Regions from separate parts of the Aminobacter sp. DSM 101952 genome, predicted to be linked through region 1. Evidence: riboswitches for the same ligand, from Rfam matches in the RefSeq annotation. Region 1 holds a riboswitch; the other holds the start of a gene.
The links. Region 1 has a riboswitch for thiamine pyrophosphate ahead of thiB (thiamine ABC transporter substrate binding subunit). Riboswitches for the same ligand answer to the same signal wherever they lie in the genome.
Positions count from the first base shown of each region.

Region 2: linked by a shared signal. The riboswitch ahead of thiC (phosphomethylpyrimidine synthase ThiC) and the one ahead of thiB (thiamine ABC transporter substrate binding subunit) in region 1 are both predicted to bind thiamine pyrophosphate.

Region 1 is NZ_LMCL01000012.1:224,541-232,751, forward strand. Features, by position in the region: gene ASC75_RS11235 (ABC-F family ATP-binding cassette domain-containing protein) at 1-1,784, opposite strand, end outside; gene ASC75_RS11240 (thiamine diphosphokinase) at 1,787-2,431, opposite strand; TPP riboswitch at 2,536-2,656, shown strand; gene thiB (thiamine ABC transporter substrate binding subunit) at 2,701-3,705, shown strand; gene thiP (thiamine/thiamine pyrophosphate ABC transporter permease) at 3,952-5,565, shown strand; gene thiQ (thiamine ABC transporter ATP-binding protein) at 5,562-6,281, shown strand; gene ASC75_RS11260 (M48 family metalloprotease) at 6,545-7,951, shown strand; gene ASC75_RS11265 (RNA polymerase factor sigma-32) at 7,984-8,211, opposite strand, start outside.
Region 2 is NZ_LMCL01000008.1:102,553-110,763, forward strand. Features, by position in the region: gene ASC75_RS09005 (dihydrolipoamide acetyltransferase family protein) at 1-581, opposite strand, end outside; gene ASC75_RS09010 (alpha-ketoacid dehydrogenase subunit beta) at 584-1,597, opposite strand; gene ASC75_RS09015 (3-methyl-2-oxobutanoate dehydrogenase (2-methylpropanoyl-transferring) subunit alpha) at 1,601-2,836, opposite strand; TPP riboswitch at 3,037-3,153, shown strand; gene thiC (phosphomethylpyrimidine synthase ThiC) at 3,262-5,088, shown strand; gene thiO (glycine oxidase ThiO) at 5,085-6,074, shown strand; gene thiS (sulfur carrier protein ThiS) at 6,058-6,255, shown strand; gene ASC75_RS09035 (thiazole synthase) at 6,260-7,033, shown strand; gene ASC75_RS09040 (thiamine phosphate synthase) at 7,030-7,635, shown strand; gene ASC75_RS09045 (hydroxymethylpyrimidine/phosphomethylpyrimidine kinase) at 7,626-8,211, shown strand, end outside.

The sequences.
Region 1 (8,211 bases):
AGCTCCAGCCATTCCTCTTCCAGGGCGGCGAGCGTGACGCGTTCCTTGTCGAGGGCGGCGATGGTCTTCTGGAAGCCGTGGGGGTCGCGTTCGTAGAAGGCCGGATCGGCGATCTGGTTTTCCAGCCGCGAGATCGATGCGGTCACCGCCTCCATCTTCTTGGGCAGGTTGTCGAGGGCAAACTTCTGCTTGAACGACAACTTCTTGGCCGGCCCTTTCAGGGCCTCGGCCTCGTTGCGCGATGAACTCGCTGCTTCGGCATTCGCCTTGCGCGACTTGCGGTCGTCGAGCCTGGTGCCGCCGCGCTGGGCCAGCATGTCGGAATAGCCGCCGGCATACTCGACCCATTTGCCGTCGCCGTCCGGCGCGATGATGCTGGTCACGGTGCGGTCGAGGAAGTCGCGGTCGTGGCTGACCAGGATGACGGTGCCGGCGAACCCGGCGACCAGTTCCTGCAGCAGCTCCAGCGTCTCCATGTCGAGGTCGTTGGTCGGCTCGTCGAGCACCAGCAGGTTGGCCGGGCGGGCCAGGACACGCGCCAGGATGAGCCGGGCGCGTTCGCCGCCGGAGAGTTCGCGCACCGGCGTGCGCGCCTGCTCGGGCTTGAACAGGAAGTCCTTCATGTAGGACACGACGTGGCGCTGCTCGCCATTGATGACGAGGTTTTCGCCGCGGCCATCGGTGAGGTAGCTGGTCAGGGTTTCGTTCGGGTCGACCGCCTCGCGCTTCTGGTCGAGCGTGGCGATCTCCAGGTTGACGCCGAGCCGGATGCTGCCGGCATCGGACTCCATCTCACCGGTCAGCATCTTGAGCAGCGTCGTCTTGCCGGCGCCGTTGGGACCGACGAGGCCAATCCGGTCGCCACGCTGGATGCGGGTCGAAAAGCCCTTCACCACCGTCAGGTCGCCGAAGCTTTTGTCGATGTTCTTGGCTTCGATGACGAGCTTGCCGGATTCGGCCGCATCGCTGGCCACCATCGTCGCCACGCCCTCGGCGCCGCGGTGACTGCGGAACTTCTGGCGCATCGTCTGCAGTTCGCCGAGACGGCGCATGTTGCGCTTGCGCCGCGCCGTCACACCATAGCGCAGCCAATGTTCCTCGCGCACGATCTGGCGGCCGAGCTTGTGCTGGTCGCGCTCCTCTTCCTCGAGAATCTGGTCGCGCCATTCCTCAAAATGGGCGAAACCGCGGTCGAGCCGCCGCGTCTGGCCGCGGTCGAGCCAGACCGTGTTGCGGCTGACCCGTTCGAGGAAGCGGCGGTCGTGCGAGATCAGGATCAGCGCCGAGGAGGTGCGGATGAGCTCTTCTTCCAGCCACTCGATGACGGAGAGGTCGAGATGGTTGGTCGGCTCGTCGAGCAGCATGATGTCGGGCTCGGGCGCCATGACGCGGGCGAGTGCCGCACGGCGCGCCTCGCCGCCGGACAGGTCGCCGGGACGCTCCTCGCCGCTGAGGCCGAGATGGTCGAGCAGGTAGGTGGCGCGGTGCGCATCGTCGGCAGGCCCGAGACCGGCCTCGACATAGGCGCGCACGCTGGCGAAACCGTCCATGTCGGGCGCCTGCGGCAGGTAGCGGATCGTCGCCGAGGGCTGGCGGAACACCTCTCCGTCAGTCGGTTCGACCATGCCGGCGGCGATCTTCAGCAGCGTCGACTTGCCCGATCCGTTGCGGCCGACAAGTGCGATCTTGTCGCCCGTCGAGGCCGACAGTGCCGCGCCGTCGAGCAGCGGCACGCCGCCAAAGGTCAGGCGGATGCCGTCGAGATTGAGAAGCGGAGGGGCCATGTTCAGAAATCCGAGGCAGGAAAGGGATGGGCAAGGAGCAGCGCACGGCCACTGCCGAGCGAGACACGCAAACTGCCGCGCACCTCGTTGGAAAGCGTCAGCGACGAGCCGAAGGGCACCTCGACGCTATCGAGCGGCCATTTGGCACCCTCTTCGGTGAGTCCGGAAAGCTCGGAAAAGGCGAGCACCGAAAACAGCGTGCCGTCGTCATAGTCGAAGCTGGACGTACCGGGCAAAAGCGGATGCGCCTCCTGGCGGCCGCTGGTCAGCAGCACTTCGGTGCCGGCTTCGGCAAGGCGCAGCGCCAGCGCAAGATGAAGAAAGGCGTGATCGGCCCGCGCCCCGCCAAAGGCACCGACCAGCACCATCGAGGTCGCCCCGCTGGCTAGCGCGGACGCGATCGCCAATTCACCGTCGGTCTTGTCCTTGTCGGCGGGAAACTTCTCGCGCGGCACGGAAGCGAAGGTCGGTTCGATCTCGGCGGGTGCCGAGTCGAAATCACCAAGCCAGAGTTCCGGCAGCAGGCCGAGCGTTGCGGCATGACGCATGCCGGAGTCGGCCGCGATGACGCGGCTGCCCGCGACCTGACGGTCGAGGCGCGGCGTGCGGAAAAGCTCGCCGCCGAGAAGGAGGGTGAACCGGGTCATGGCAAGCGCATTACCAGCCCGGCAGCCGAAACGGAAGGCCGCGAGACCGCGTGTGGCCGGCAAACTACCGCTTGCACGGCCTGTCGCACGGCCCTATTTGTGGAACCGCTCTAACGGGGTGCCTGTCGCGCGCAAGCGGGCCGGCTGAGAGGCATGGAGAGATCCGGCCAACCCGCTGAACCTGATCCGGTTTGTACCGGCGGAGGGATTAGATGCTTCGGACGCCCGGCGCTTCAAATTCCCTTTCAACACCAATGAAGGAGGCGCCGATGCGCTCGCCCGTTCTGTCCCTGACTTCCGCCCTGGCGTTCGCCGCCATCGCCTTTCCGGCGACCGCCGAGGGCAAGCTCACCGTCTACACTTATGAGAGCTTTACCGCCGAGTGGGGCCCCGGCCCCCAGGTCAAGAAGGCCTTCGAGGCCGAATGCGCCTGTACCGTCGATTTCGTCTCGGTCGCCGACGGCGTGGCCCTGCTCAACCGCGTCAAGCTCGAAGGTGCGGCCACCAAGGCCGACATCGTGCTCGGCCTCGACACCAATTTGACCGCCGAGGCCAAGGCAACCGGCCTGTTCGCGCCGCACGGCGCCGCGGGAGAGAACGTCAAGGTTCCCGGCGATTGGTCCGACGACACCTTCGTGCCTTACGATTACAGCTATTTCGCCGTCGTCTATGACACCGACAAGCTGAAGACCCCGCCGAAAAGCCTGAAGGAACTGATCGAGGGCGACCCCGAGCAGAAGATCGCCATCCAGGATCCGCGCACTTCGACACCGGGCCTCGGCCTGCTGTTGTGGATCAAGTCGGTCTATGGCGACAAGGCGCCGGAAGCCTGGGCCAAACTCAAGGGCCGCGTGCTGACCGTGACGCCGGGATGGAGCGAGGCCTATGGCCTGTTCACCAAGGGCGAGGCGCCCATGGTGCTGTCCTACACGACGTCGCCGGCCTACCACATGGTGGCGGAAAGCACCGAGCGCTACCAGGCCGCGACCTTCGAGGAAGGCCACTATTTGCAGATCGAGGTCGCCGGCATCACCACCACGGGTGCCAAGAACCCGCTGTCGGAGAAGTTCATGGCCTTCATGACCGGCCCCGGCTTCCAGGATGTCATCCCCGAAACCAACTGGATGTTGCCTGCCGGCAAGACCGACAAGCCGCTCAGCCCGGCCTTCGACAAGCTCGTGAAGCCGGCCAAGACGCTGCTCTTCAGCGCCGACGAAGTCGCCGCCAACCGCAAGGCCTGGGTCGACGAATGGCTCGGCGTGATGAGCAAGTAGGCACTGTCGACTTGTGATGGATCTGCTTGAATACCCCCCTCCGGCCTGCCGGCAATCTCCCCCGCAAGGGGGGAGATTGGCTGTGGCACGGCCATCGCCAATCCAAGAAGTTGTCGGTGGTGGATGGGCGTCCAAGCTGCCGATCTCCCCCCTTGCGGGGGAGATGGCCGGCAGGCCAGAGGGGGGTGCGAAAGATTGCTACCCCGATCGACCTCACGGTCTACGTCCTGCAGCGTTCGGCACATCATGCCACTAGCTCGCGACCCCCGCATTGCCGCCGGCGTCATCGCGCTGGCGGCGATCGGCATCCTGGTCGGCGGCGCCTTCGTCGGGCTCGGCATCGAGGCCTGGCGCAATCCTGAAGGCGCCCTTGCCGCCATCGATCCCTACCTTCTGCGGGTCGCGCGCTTCACGCTGTGGCAGGCGATGTTGTCGACCTTGCTGTCGGTTGCGCCTGCGATCCTCGTCGCGCGTGCCCTGTCCCGGCATCCTGAGTTTCCCGGCCGCGGTCTGATCCTGCGCCTGTTTGCCGTGCCGCTGGCGTTGCCGGCGATCGTCGCTGCCCTCGGCATCCTGTCGCTCTACGGCCGCGCCGGCTATTTCGCCGAACCGCTGACGGCGCTGACCGGCGGCACATGGCCCGGCATCTATGGCCTGTCGGGCATTCTGGTCGCCCACGTCTTCTTCAACCTGCCGCTGGCGACACGCCTGATGCTCGAGGCCCTGCAGACGGTGCCGGCCGACCAGTGGCGGCTGGCGAGCCAGCTCGGCATGGGCGCGCAGTCAAGCTTCCGCCTGATCGAATGGCCTGCGCTGCGCGCAGCCCTGCCCGGTATCGCCGGGCTGGTGTTCATGCTGTGCATCACCTCCTTCACCATCGTCTTGACGCTCGGCGGCGGACCGGCTGCAACCACGCTGGAAGTGGCGATCTACCAGGCGCTGCGCTTCGATTTCGACCCTGCCCGGGCGGTTGCGCTCACCGTGTTGCAGATCGCGCTGACCGCCGTCGTCGTCCTGGCCCTGATGCGGCTCGGCGTCAACACCACCGGCGACGCCAACCTGCCGGTGGCACGGCGCAGCTTCATTCAGGCGAACGCCGGCGAGGCGACCTTCAATGCAGCGGCTATCCTCCTGGCTCTCGCCTTCGTCGGCGGGCCGATGCTGGCGACCGTTGCCGCCGGGCTCGAGGCTGATCTCGGCCGGCTGGCCGGAGAGGCTTCCGTCCAGCGCGCGACGCTGACCAGCATCGTCCTGGCGACACTGTCGGCGACGCTTGCGGCGATGCTGGCCCTGGCGCTGGTGACGGCACGCCGGGCGCTCGCGACAGGCCGCAACAGCCGGAAGAAGTCGATCCTCGAACGCTTTACCGACACCGGCGCCAGCTTCGTGCTGGTCGTGCCGCCGATCGTCATCGGCGCTGGCTGGTTCGTGTTGGTGCGGCAGTCGGTCGACGTCTTCGCGCTGGCCCCCTTCATGGTGGTGACGGTCAATGCCGTGATGGCGATGCCGTTTGCCGTCCGCGCCATTCGCCCCGCCCATGATGCGGCGAGCGAGCGCCACGAGCGGCTTTGCGCCCAGCTTGGCATATCCGGCTGGAACCGGCTGCGGCTGATCGACTGGCCGGTGCTCCGGCGTCCGCTGGCCACCGCGTTCGCCTTTGCCATGGCGCTGTCGCTCGGCGACCTCGGAGTCATCGCCCTTTTCGGCAGCGACGCCGTGCAGACGCTGCCCTATCTTCTGCTCGCCCGCATGGGCAGCTATCGCACCGACGACGCGGCCGGCCTGGCACTGATGCTCGGGCTGTTGTGCCTGGCCTTGATGATGCTGGCCGACCGCCTCGGCAAGGAGACACCCAGATGACCAGTGCGGCCGTGCACCTCGACCAGCTGGTGTTCAGCTATGCCGACACCATGGTGCGCTTCGACGTGACGTTCGCGCCCGGCGAGATCACTGCCATCATGGGGCCGAGCGGCGCCGGCAAGTCGACATTGCTCAACCTCGTCGCCGGCTTCGAGACACCACGCGAGGGCCGGGTGCTGATCGGCGACATGGATGTGACGTCGGCGCCACCAGCCGACAGGCCTGTGTCGATGGTGTTCCAGGAGAACAACCTCTTCGCCCACCTCGACATCGCCAGCAATGTCGGGCTCGGGCGCTCGCCTGCCTTGCGCCTCAGCGCGACGGACAAGCAGGATGTGGCAACGGCCCTGGCGCGCGTCGGGTTGGCGGGCATGGAGCATCGCCTGCCCCGCGAACTGTCGGGTGGCGAACGCCAGCGCGTCGCCCTGGCACGGGTTCTTGTGCGCGACCGCCCGATTCTCCTGCTGGATGAACCCTTTGCCTCGCTTGGACCAGCCTTGCGCGACGACATGCTGGAGCTTTTGACCAGCGTCCAAGCAGAACGCGGCATGACCGTGCTTTTCGTGACACACCAACCCGAAGATGCGCGAAAACTCGCTGAAAACATGGTTTTCGTCGAAGGTGGAAGGGTCGCGGCGGCAGGAAAGACTGCGGATTTCTTTAAGAGTTCTGGACCTGACGCCTTCAGACACTATATCGGCAATGAACGGCAGTGACACGTTCACGCCGCGTTGCCCGGAAGCGGACATAATTTACAGCCAAATCGCCATATTCGCGGCGGCGGCCTTATTGTGTCGGCAAGGCGAGTGTGGCTACGTCCACACGATGCGGGCCGGCATCTGCTTCGCCCGCATTTGTTGAATTTGAAAGGACGCGAGCTCTGCCCATCTGCCGCGACGGACTGACCGGGACGATAACGCCACGCTGCGCGCGACTTGCCGTCGCCGTGGCGCTGTCGGCGTTTGTCGCCGGTTGCCAGGTGCTCAACTCTTCGGATGTCCGCGAATCCGGTTTCCAGCCGTCCAACAATCCGGTGACGGTCGACAACGTCTCGCGCAACGACAAGCTCGCCGAGATCGCCAAGGCCCAACACCCGCGCATCCTCGCCACCTATGGCGGCGAATACTCCGACCCCAAGCTGGAGCGCATGGTGGCCAAGGTCGTCGGCAGCCTGACCACGGTGTCGGCCAACCCGAACCAGACCTATCGCATCACCATCCTCAATTCGCCCAACGTCAATGCCTTTGCGCTGCCGGGCGGCTATCTCTACGTGACGCGCGGACTTCTGGCGTTGGCCAACGATTCGGCCGAACTGGCCGCCGTCATCTCGCACGAGATGGGCCACGTCACCGCCAACCACGGCGTCCAGCGCCAGCAGAAGGAAGCCGAGGAAGTGCTGGCGACCAAGGTCGTCACCGACGTGCTCGGCGAAAGCCCGACAGCCAAGGCGGCCTTGATCCGCGGCAAGCTGCGCCTTGCCCAGTTCTCGCGCAACCAGGAGCTCGAGGCCGACGGAATCGGCATCAAGATGAGCGGCCAGTCGGGCTATGATCCCTTCGCCGCGGGCCGCTTCCTGCAGTCGATGGCCGCCTATAGCGACCTACGCGCGGTCAGCGGCGCCACCGACGCCAGCCTCGACTTCCTCGCCAGCCATCCCAACGCGCCGCAGCGCATCGACCTTGCCCAGCGCCACGCCCGCCAGTTCGGCGCGCCCGGCATCGGCAAGCGCGACCGCGATTCCTTCCTCGCCGGCATCGACGGGCTTCTGTTCGGCGACACACCCGACGAAGGCTACGTCCGCGGCACCACCTTCCTACATCCCAAGCTCGGCATCTCGTTCTCGGTGCCGCAGGGCTTCATCATCGACAACACAGCCGCCGCAGTGACCGCGACGGGTCCGGGCAACATGGCCATCCGCTTCGACGGCGTAACCATCGACGGCAAGCTGTCGCTGCCCGACTACGTCAAGAGCGGCTGGGTTGCCGGGCTAGATCCGGCAAGCGTCCGCTCGGAGACGATCAACGGCAACGAGGCAGCGTTTGCCCGCGCAAGCGCCGAAGGCTGGCAATTCGACATCATGGTGATCCGCGCCGGCGCACAGGTCTACCGCCTGCTGACGGCCGCACCGACAGCCAGCTCCAACCTCGATACGGTCGCCCGCTCGGTGAGCTCCAGCTTCCACGTCATGACCGCGGCGGAAAAGGCTTCGCTCAAACCGCTGCGCATCCGCGTCGTCACCGTGCAAGCAGGCCAGAACATGGGTTCGCTCGCCGCCAGCATGGTTGGCGTCGACCGCAAGCTCGATCTGTTCAGGGTGCTGAACGCCCTTGCCCCCGGTGCCACCGTTTCGGCCGGCGACAAGGTCAAGATCGTCACCGACCGGTAGTCGCCCGGAGTAATTCCAAAGAGGGAAAAGCTCTAGGCGGCCAGAAACGCCGAGTTTTGCCGCACCAGGGCCGACTTCAGCTTTTCCATGGCGCGGGTTTCGATCTGCCGGACCCGCTCCTTGGAGATGCCGAGCGACGTGCCCAGCTCTTCCAGCGTGGCGCCCTCCTCGCTCAGCCGGCGCTCCTCGATGATCTGAAGTTCGCGCGCGTTGAGCACCCCGAGCGCATCGTGCAGCCAGCCAGAGCGCCGTTCGATGTC
Region 2 (8,211 bases), on a different contig from region 1:
TCGTCATGGGTGATGCGGCCGGCCGGACCGGTACCGGAGACCTGGCGCAGGTCGATGCCAGCTTCCTTGGCCCGCAGCCTGACCGCGGGCGATGCCAGCGGCCGCTCGCCCTCTGGGCGCGGCAGACCGATGGTCGCGGCGGCACCCCTAGCCCCTCCCCCCAAGGGGGAGGGGGATCCGGTTGGCGCTTTTGCAGTTTCTTTGCCGGCCTTCGAAGTGTCGGATTTCGAGACGGCAATGGACGGTTGTTCCCCTCCCCCTTGTGGGGAGGGGTCAGGGGTAGGGGTACCCTGCACACCCGAAGGCTTCTCAGCCTCTGTCGCAGCCACACCACCCTCGCCGGCAACCTTGATCCTGACGATTGGCGAGCCCACCGGGACCGTGTCGCCGATCTCGGCGCCAAGCCAGAGGATTTCGCCATCGACGGGCGACGGGATCTCGACCGTCGCCTTGTCGGTCATGACGGCGGCAAGTACGGCGTCCTCGCGCACGAGGTCGCCGATCTTGACGTGCCATTCGACCAGTTCGGCCTCGGCCACGCCCTCACCGACGTCGGGAAGCTTGATGACATGTTCGCCCATGCTCAGGCCTCCATTGTTTCGATCAAAGCTTCGCCGACCCGTTTGGGTCCGGGGAAGTAGTCCCATTCCTGGGCATGCGGATAGGGCGTGTCCCAGCCGGCGACGCGGGCGACGGGTGCTTCGAGGTGGTAGAAGCAGTTTTCCTGCACCAGCGACACCAGTTCGGCGCCGAAACCCGACGTCAGCGTCGCCTCATGCACCACCACGCAGCGGCGGGTCTTCTTGACCGAGGCGACGATGGTCTCGAGATCGAGCGGCAGCAGCGTCCTGAGGTCGATCACCTCGGCGTCGATGCCGGTCTCCTCGGCTGCCGCCTGGGCGACATAGACCATGGTGCCATAGGCGAGCACGGTGACGGCGGAACCGGGCCGGCGAATCTCGGCCTTGCCGAGCGGCACCGTGTAATGGCCTTCCGGCACCTCGCCCAAATCATGCTTGGACCAGGCCGTGACGGGTCGGTCGTGATGGCCGTCGAAGGGACCGTTGTACAATCGTTTCGGCTCCAGAAAGATCACCGGATCGGGGTCCTCGATCGAAGCGATCAGCAGTCCCTTGGCGTCGAGCGGATTGGACGGAACCACCACCTTGAGGCCTGAAACATGGGTGAACAATGCCTCGGGGCTCTGGCTGTGGGTCTGGCCGCCGAAGATGCCGCCGCCTGTCGGCATGCGGATGACGATCGGGCAGGTGAATTCGCCATTGGAGCGGTAGCGCAATCGTGCCGCTTCCGAAACGATCTGGTCGTATGCTGGATAGACATAGTCGGCGAACTGGATTTCAATGCAGGGCTTGAGGCCATAGGAAGCCATGCCGACGGCAGCGCCGACGATGCCCAGTTCGCTGATCGGCGCGTCGAAACAGCGCGACCGGCCGTATTTCTGTTGAAGCCCTTGCGTGCAGCGGAAGACGCCGCCGAAATAGCCGACGTCCTCGCCGAACACGACGACGTTGTCGTCGCGGCCCATGGCAACGTCCATGGCGCTGCGGATGGCCTCGATCATTGTCATGCGCGGCATGGGCTACACTCCCGCCTTCTGGCGCTGGCGACGGAGATGCGCCGGCATCTCGGCATAGACACCCTCGAACATGTCGCGCGTTGACGGCTTGCCGCCGGCATGCAGCGTGCCATGGCTCTCGGCTTCCTTCTGCGCTGCGATGACTGTTTCGAGGATCTCGGCCTCGGTCTGCTTGTGGCGGTCGTCGGACCACAGGCCACGCCTGATGAGATGGTTCTTCAGCCGGATCACAGGGTCCCCGAGCGGCCAGGCGTCCGACTCGGTCTTGGGCCGGTAGGCAGAGGGATCGTCCGAGGTCGAGTGCGCCCCGACGCGATAGGTGACGTATTCGACCAGTGTCGGCCCGAGGTTGCTGCGGGCGCGCTCGGCCGCCCATTTCGCCACCGCGTGGACGGCGAGATAGTCGTTGCCGTCGACGCGCAGGGCCGGGATGCCGAAGCCGAGGCCGCGCGCCGCAAAGGTGCCGGAGCCGCCGCGGGCGATGCCTTGGAAGGTCGAGATCGCCCACTGGTTGTTGACGACGTTGAGCACGACGGGCGCCCTGTAGGTCGAGGCGAAGACCAGTGCGGCGTGGAAGTCGCTCTCGGCGGTGGCACCGTCGCCGACCCAGCCGACCGCGATCTTGGTATCGCCCTTGATGGCAGACGCCATCGCCCAGCCCACCGCCTGGATGTACTGCGTCGTCAGATTGCCGGAGATGGAGAAGAAACCGTGCTCCTTGGCCGAATACATGATCGGCAGCTGCCGGCCCTTCAGCGGATCCATCTCGTTGGAATAGATCTGATTCATCATGTCGACCATCGGATAGCCGCCGGCGATCAGCAGGCCGGCCTGGCGATAGGTCGGGAAATTCATGTCGCCCTTGTTGAGCGCCTTGCGGAATGCGCAGCTCACCGCCTCCTCGCCCATATGCTGCATGTAGAACGAGGTCTTGCCCTGGCGCTGGGCCATCTGCATGCGCGCGTCGAAGGTGCGCAACGTCATCATGTGGCGCAGGCCTTCGAGCTGTTCCTCGTCGGTCAGCGTGCCGGCCCACGGCCCGACCGCATCGCCCTCGCGGTTGAGCACGCGGATGATCGAATAGGCGAGATCGCGGATCGTCCTGGGGTCGACATCGACCGGCGGCCGGTCGACCGAGCCGGCCTTGGGGATCGGCACGTTGGAGAAGTCGGGCGTTCCGCCCGGTCGCACTTCGGGCTCGGGCACGTGAAACTTGAGCGGCGAGGGATTGTCCGTCACGGATGCTCCTCCTGTCTCGCCTGCGGGCCGAACGTCCTTCCCCGGAACACCGCAAGCGCCAGACAATTTATGTCAGTGATGCTGACCTATTATCCGATCGTCATCGAAACTTCAATGGGGTCCCGACATCAGGGACTTTGGCATTGTCTCGGCTTCAACGAAAGGCCGTTGACAGCACCGGCATTCCTCGCCCATGTTGCCGGCCTCACCAGGGGGGTCCCGACAAGGGGCTGAGATACTGCTGGCTCGCGCAGCGCAGTGACCCGTTGAACCTGATCCAGTTCACACTGGCGTAGGGACGGTGCGAGGCGCTGCAGGCCGGCTATCCGGCTTTGGCAATCGGGTTCACGCCCGAGGTCCCCGGGCAAAACCTCACCTCCTCCTCATCGCACGAACTGGGTCTCCATAGCACCGGAGACTCACTCATGAATGCCCACACCCCGACAGTCACGACCGGCGAACTTCCCGCTTCGAGGAAGGTTCACAAGGCAGGAAAGCTGCATCCCGAAATCCGGGTGCCGATGCGCGAAATATCGGTTCACCCGACATCCGGCGAGCCGCCCGTCTCCGTCTACGATTCGTCCGGCCCCTATACCGACACGACGGTGCAGACCGACATCGAGCGCGGCCTGCCACGGCTGCGTGAGGACTGGATCGTCGCCCGCGGCGACGTCGAGCGCTATGACGGCCGCGCGATCAAAGACGCGGACAACGGCTTCGTCTCGCCCGAACGGCTGACGCCGGCGTTTCCGGTGCGCAACGCCCCGCTGCGCGCCACCGGCGGTCGCGCCGTCACCCAGCTCGCTTATGCCCGCGCCGGCATCGTCACGCCCGAGATGGAATTTGTCGCCATCCGCGAAAACCTTGGCCGCGAGCAGCTCAAGGCAAAGCTCCAGCGCGACGGCGAAAGCTTCGGCGCAGCCGTTCCCGATTTCGTCACGCCCGAATTCGTCCGTGACGAGGTGGCGCGCGGCCGCGCCATCATCCCCTCCAACATCAACCATCCCGAGAGCGAGCCGATGATCATCGGCCGCAATTTCCTGGTCAAGATCAACGCCAACATCGGCAATTCCGCCGTCACCTCGTCGATGGCCGAGGAGGTCGAGAAGATGGTGTGGGCGACGCGATGGGGCGCCGACACGGTGATGGACCTGTCCACCGGCCGCAACATCCACAACATCCGCGACTGGATCGTCCGCAATTCGCCGGTGCCCATCGGCACGGTGCCGCTCTACCAGGCGCTCGAAAAGGTTGGCGGCATCGCCGAGGACCTGACCTGGGAGGTGTTCCGCGACACGCTCATCGAGCAGGCCGAACAGGGCGTCGACTACTTCACCATCCATGCCGGCGTGCGCCTGGCCTACATCCACCTGACCGTCGACCGCGTCACCGGCATCGTCTCGCGCGGCGGCTCGATCATGGCCAAGTGGTGCCTGCACCATCACAAGGAGAGCTTCCTCTACGAGCACTTCGAGGAAATCTGCGACATCTGCCGCACCTATGACGTCGCGTTCTCTCTCGGCGACGGCCTGCGCCCCGGCTCGATTGCGGACGCCAACGACGCCGCCCAGTTCGCCGAACTGGAGACGCTGGGAGAGCTGACCAGGATCGCCTGGGCCAAGGACTGCCAGGTCATGATCGAAGGCCCCGGCCACGTGCCGATGCACAAGATCAAGGAGAACATGGACAAGCAGCTGGAGGTCTGCGGCGAAGCGCCTTTCTACACGCTCGGGCCGCTCACCACCGACATTGCGCCCGGCTACGACCACATCACCTCGGGCATCGGCGCGGCGATGATCGGCTGGTTCGGCACGGCTATGCTCTGCTACGTCACGCCCAAGGAACATCTCGGCCTGCCCGACCGCGACGACGTCAAGGTCGGCGTCATCACCTACAAGATCGCAGCACACGCCGCCGACCTCGCCAAGGGCCACCCGGCGGCCAAGGTCAGGGACGATGCACTGTCGCGGGCGCGATTCGAGTTCCGCTGGGAGGACCAGTTCAACCTATCGCTCGACCCCGAAACGGCGCGCGCCTACCACGACCAGACCTTGCCCAAGGAGGCGCACAAGGTGGCGCATTTCTGCTCCATGTGCGGCCCGAAATTCTGCTCGATGCGGATCTCCCACGACATCCGCGCCGAGGCGCAGAAGGAAGGGCTGGCAGCGATGGCGGCAAAGTACCGCGACGGCGGCGACCTCTACATGCCGGTCGACAACGCCGCGCCGGCGGAGACAGCGAGCCAGCCATGAAGGTGCTGATCCGCGGCGCAGGCGTCGCCGGGCTGACGCTCGCACATGAGCTGGCGACACGCGGCGCCGAGGTGACCGTGGTCGAGAAGCGCAGGCAGATCGCCGGCAATGCCTCGTGGCATGCCGGCGGCATGCTGGCGCCGTGGTGCGAGCGCGAAAGCGCCGAAGAGGCAGTGCTCTCGCTCGGGCGAGACGCCGCCGACTGGTGGAATGCCGCCTTGCCCGGCCATATCATGCGCAACGGCACGCTGGTCGTGGCACCGGCGCGTGATGCGGCCGAACTCGACCGCTTCGGCCGGCGCACATCGGCTTTTCGGCAGATCGATGCCGAGGCCGTCACTGAACTCGAGCCAGACCTCGAAGGACGTTTCGGACGTGCATTGTTCTTCGCCCGGGAGGCGCACCTTGATCCGCGGAAGGTGCTGCTAGGGCTAAAGGAAAAGCTCGTGCAGATGGGCGTGCGTTTCGAGTTCGGCTTTGGCGCCGTGCAGGCGCCTGGGTCGCCTGGTATCGAGGTCGACTGCACCGGCATGGCCGACACGCGGCCAGGCTTGCGCGGCGTGCGTGGCGAGATGCTGATCCTGCGCACTACGGAGGTTTCCCTCGCGCGACCGGTGCGGCTGCTGCATCCGCGCATCCCGGTTTATGTCATCCCGCGGTCGGGCAACCTGTTCATGGTCGGCGCGACGATGATCGAGAATGACGCTACCCGGCCGATCACCACGCGCTCGGTGATGGAACTGCTCAACGCCGCCTACGCGCTGCATCCGGCCTTCGGCGAGGCCGAACTGGTCGAGACGGGTGTTGGCGTCCGCCCCGCCTTCGCCGACAACCTGCCGCGCGTCGAGCGCGACGGGAACACCATCCGCATCAACGGCCTCTATCGCCACGGCTTCCTGCTCGCACCCGCCATCGCGCGGCAGGCCGCCGGCCTGATCCTGGGCCACGAGACGAAGAAGGAGCTCGCCGATGAAACTCACCGTTAACGGCGAAAGCCACGAGGTTGCGGCCGGCACGCTGGCGGCATTGCTTGCAGAACTCGACTACGAGGGCGGCTGGCTCGCCACGGCGCTGAACGGCGAGGTTGTGCCGGCAAGGGAACGCGACGACTGCGCGCTGGCCGAGGGCGACCGTATCGAAATCCTCGCACCGATGAAGGGAGGGTGAGTTCATGCTCGAACTCTACGGACAGCCGGTCTCTTCCCGCCTGCTTCTGGGCACCGCCCTCTACCCCTCGCCTGCGATCATGGCCGAGGCGATCAAGGCGTCTGGCGCCGACATCGTCACCGTCTCGCTGCGCCGCGAAACATCCGGCGGCAAGACCGGCGGGCAGTTCTGGTCGCTGATCCAGTCGCTCGGCGTGCGTGTGCTGCCCAACACCGCCGGCTGCCATTCGATCAAGGAAGCGGTGACGACGGCGCGCATGGCGCGTGAGGTGTTCGGCACCAACTGGATCAAGCTCGAAGTCATCGGCAATCACGACACGCTGCAGCCCGACGTGTTCGGGCTGGTCGATGCGGCGAAAATCCTCGCCGCAGAAGGCTTCGAGGTTTTTCCCTACACGACCGACGATCTCGTTGTCGCCGGCCGGCTGGTCGATGCCGGCTGCAAGGTGCTGATGCCCTGGTGCGCGCCGATCGGGTCGGCGCGAGGTCCGCAAAACCCTGATGCCCTGCGCAGCCTGCGCGGCCACTTCCCCAACGTGCCTTTGATCGTCGACGCCGGCATCGGCCGCCCGTCGCATGCGGCGACCGTCATGGAACTCGGCTACGACGCCGTGCTGCTCAACACGGCGGTCGCCAAGGCCGGCGACCCCGTTGCCATGGCGTCCGCCTTCGGCAAGGCGGTTGATTCAGGGCGGCAAGCATTCCTCGCCGGCCCGCTCGAACCGCGAGACATGGCTGTTCCTTCCACCCCCGTCATCGGCATGGCAGCATTTTCATGAAACTCGACCCGTTCTATCTGATCATCGATTCCGCGGCCTGGATCGAGCGGCTGGTGCCATCGGGTGTGAAGCTGGTGCAGTTGCGCATCAAGGACATGGACGAGGCCGGCCTGCGCCGCGAAATCCGCGCTGCGAAAGCCGTGTGTGAAGGTCATGGCTGCCAGCTCATTGTCAACGACTACTGGCGCCTCGCCATCGACGAGGGCTGCAACTTCGTCCATCTCGGCCAGGAAGATCTCGCCGAAGCCGATGTAAGTGCCATCCGCCGCGCCGGCCTGAAACTCGGCCTCAGCACCCATGACGATGCCGAACTCGACACGGCGCTTGCAGCAACACCAGACTATGTCGCGCTCGGCCCCGTCTATCCGACCATCCTCAAGGCGATGAAATGGACACCGCAGGGGCTCGACCGCATCGCCACCTGGAAACAGCGCGTCGGCACGGTGCCGCTGGTCGCCATCGGCGGGCTCAACGTCGAGCGCATCCCTGGCGTCTTCGCACAAGGCGCTGACAGCGCTGCCGTCGTCACCGACATCACCTTGAATACCGACCCGGAGGGCCGCACCCGCCAATGGCTGGCGGCGACGGCTCGATGGCGATGACTCCGCATGTGCTCATCGTCGCCGGCTCGGATTCGAGCGGCGGCGCCGGCATCGTCCGCGATGTCGAAACGGTGTCGGCCTTCGGCCTGCGCAGCTGCGTTGCGGTCACGGCGGTAACGGTCCAGTCGCATCAGGCGGTCGCGCGCATCGAGCAGATGCCGCCCGACCTCGTTGCCGCCCAGATGCGCGCGGCCCTGGCCGCCAATCCGGTCAAGGCGGTCAAGATCGGCATGCTCGGCAGCGCCCCGACCATAGAGGCGGTCTCTTCGGTGCTGGCAAGCAGCCTGCCGATCCCCGTGGTGCTCGACCCGGTTCTGGCCTCGACCTCAGGACGCCCATTGCTCGACGCAAATGCCATGACATCGCTCAAGCGCAAGCTGTTTCCGCTGTGCACGCTGGTCACGCCCAACCTGCCCGAATTGGCACTGCTGTCCGGCCTGCCGCTCGCCATTGGCGAACGCGACATCCTCCGGCAGGCCGGCAGGCTGTTCGACGCAGCCGCCCCCGCCATTCTCGTCAAGGGCGGTCACGCATCGGGAGAATCGTCGACGGACCTGCTGCTCCTGCCGGGACGCG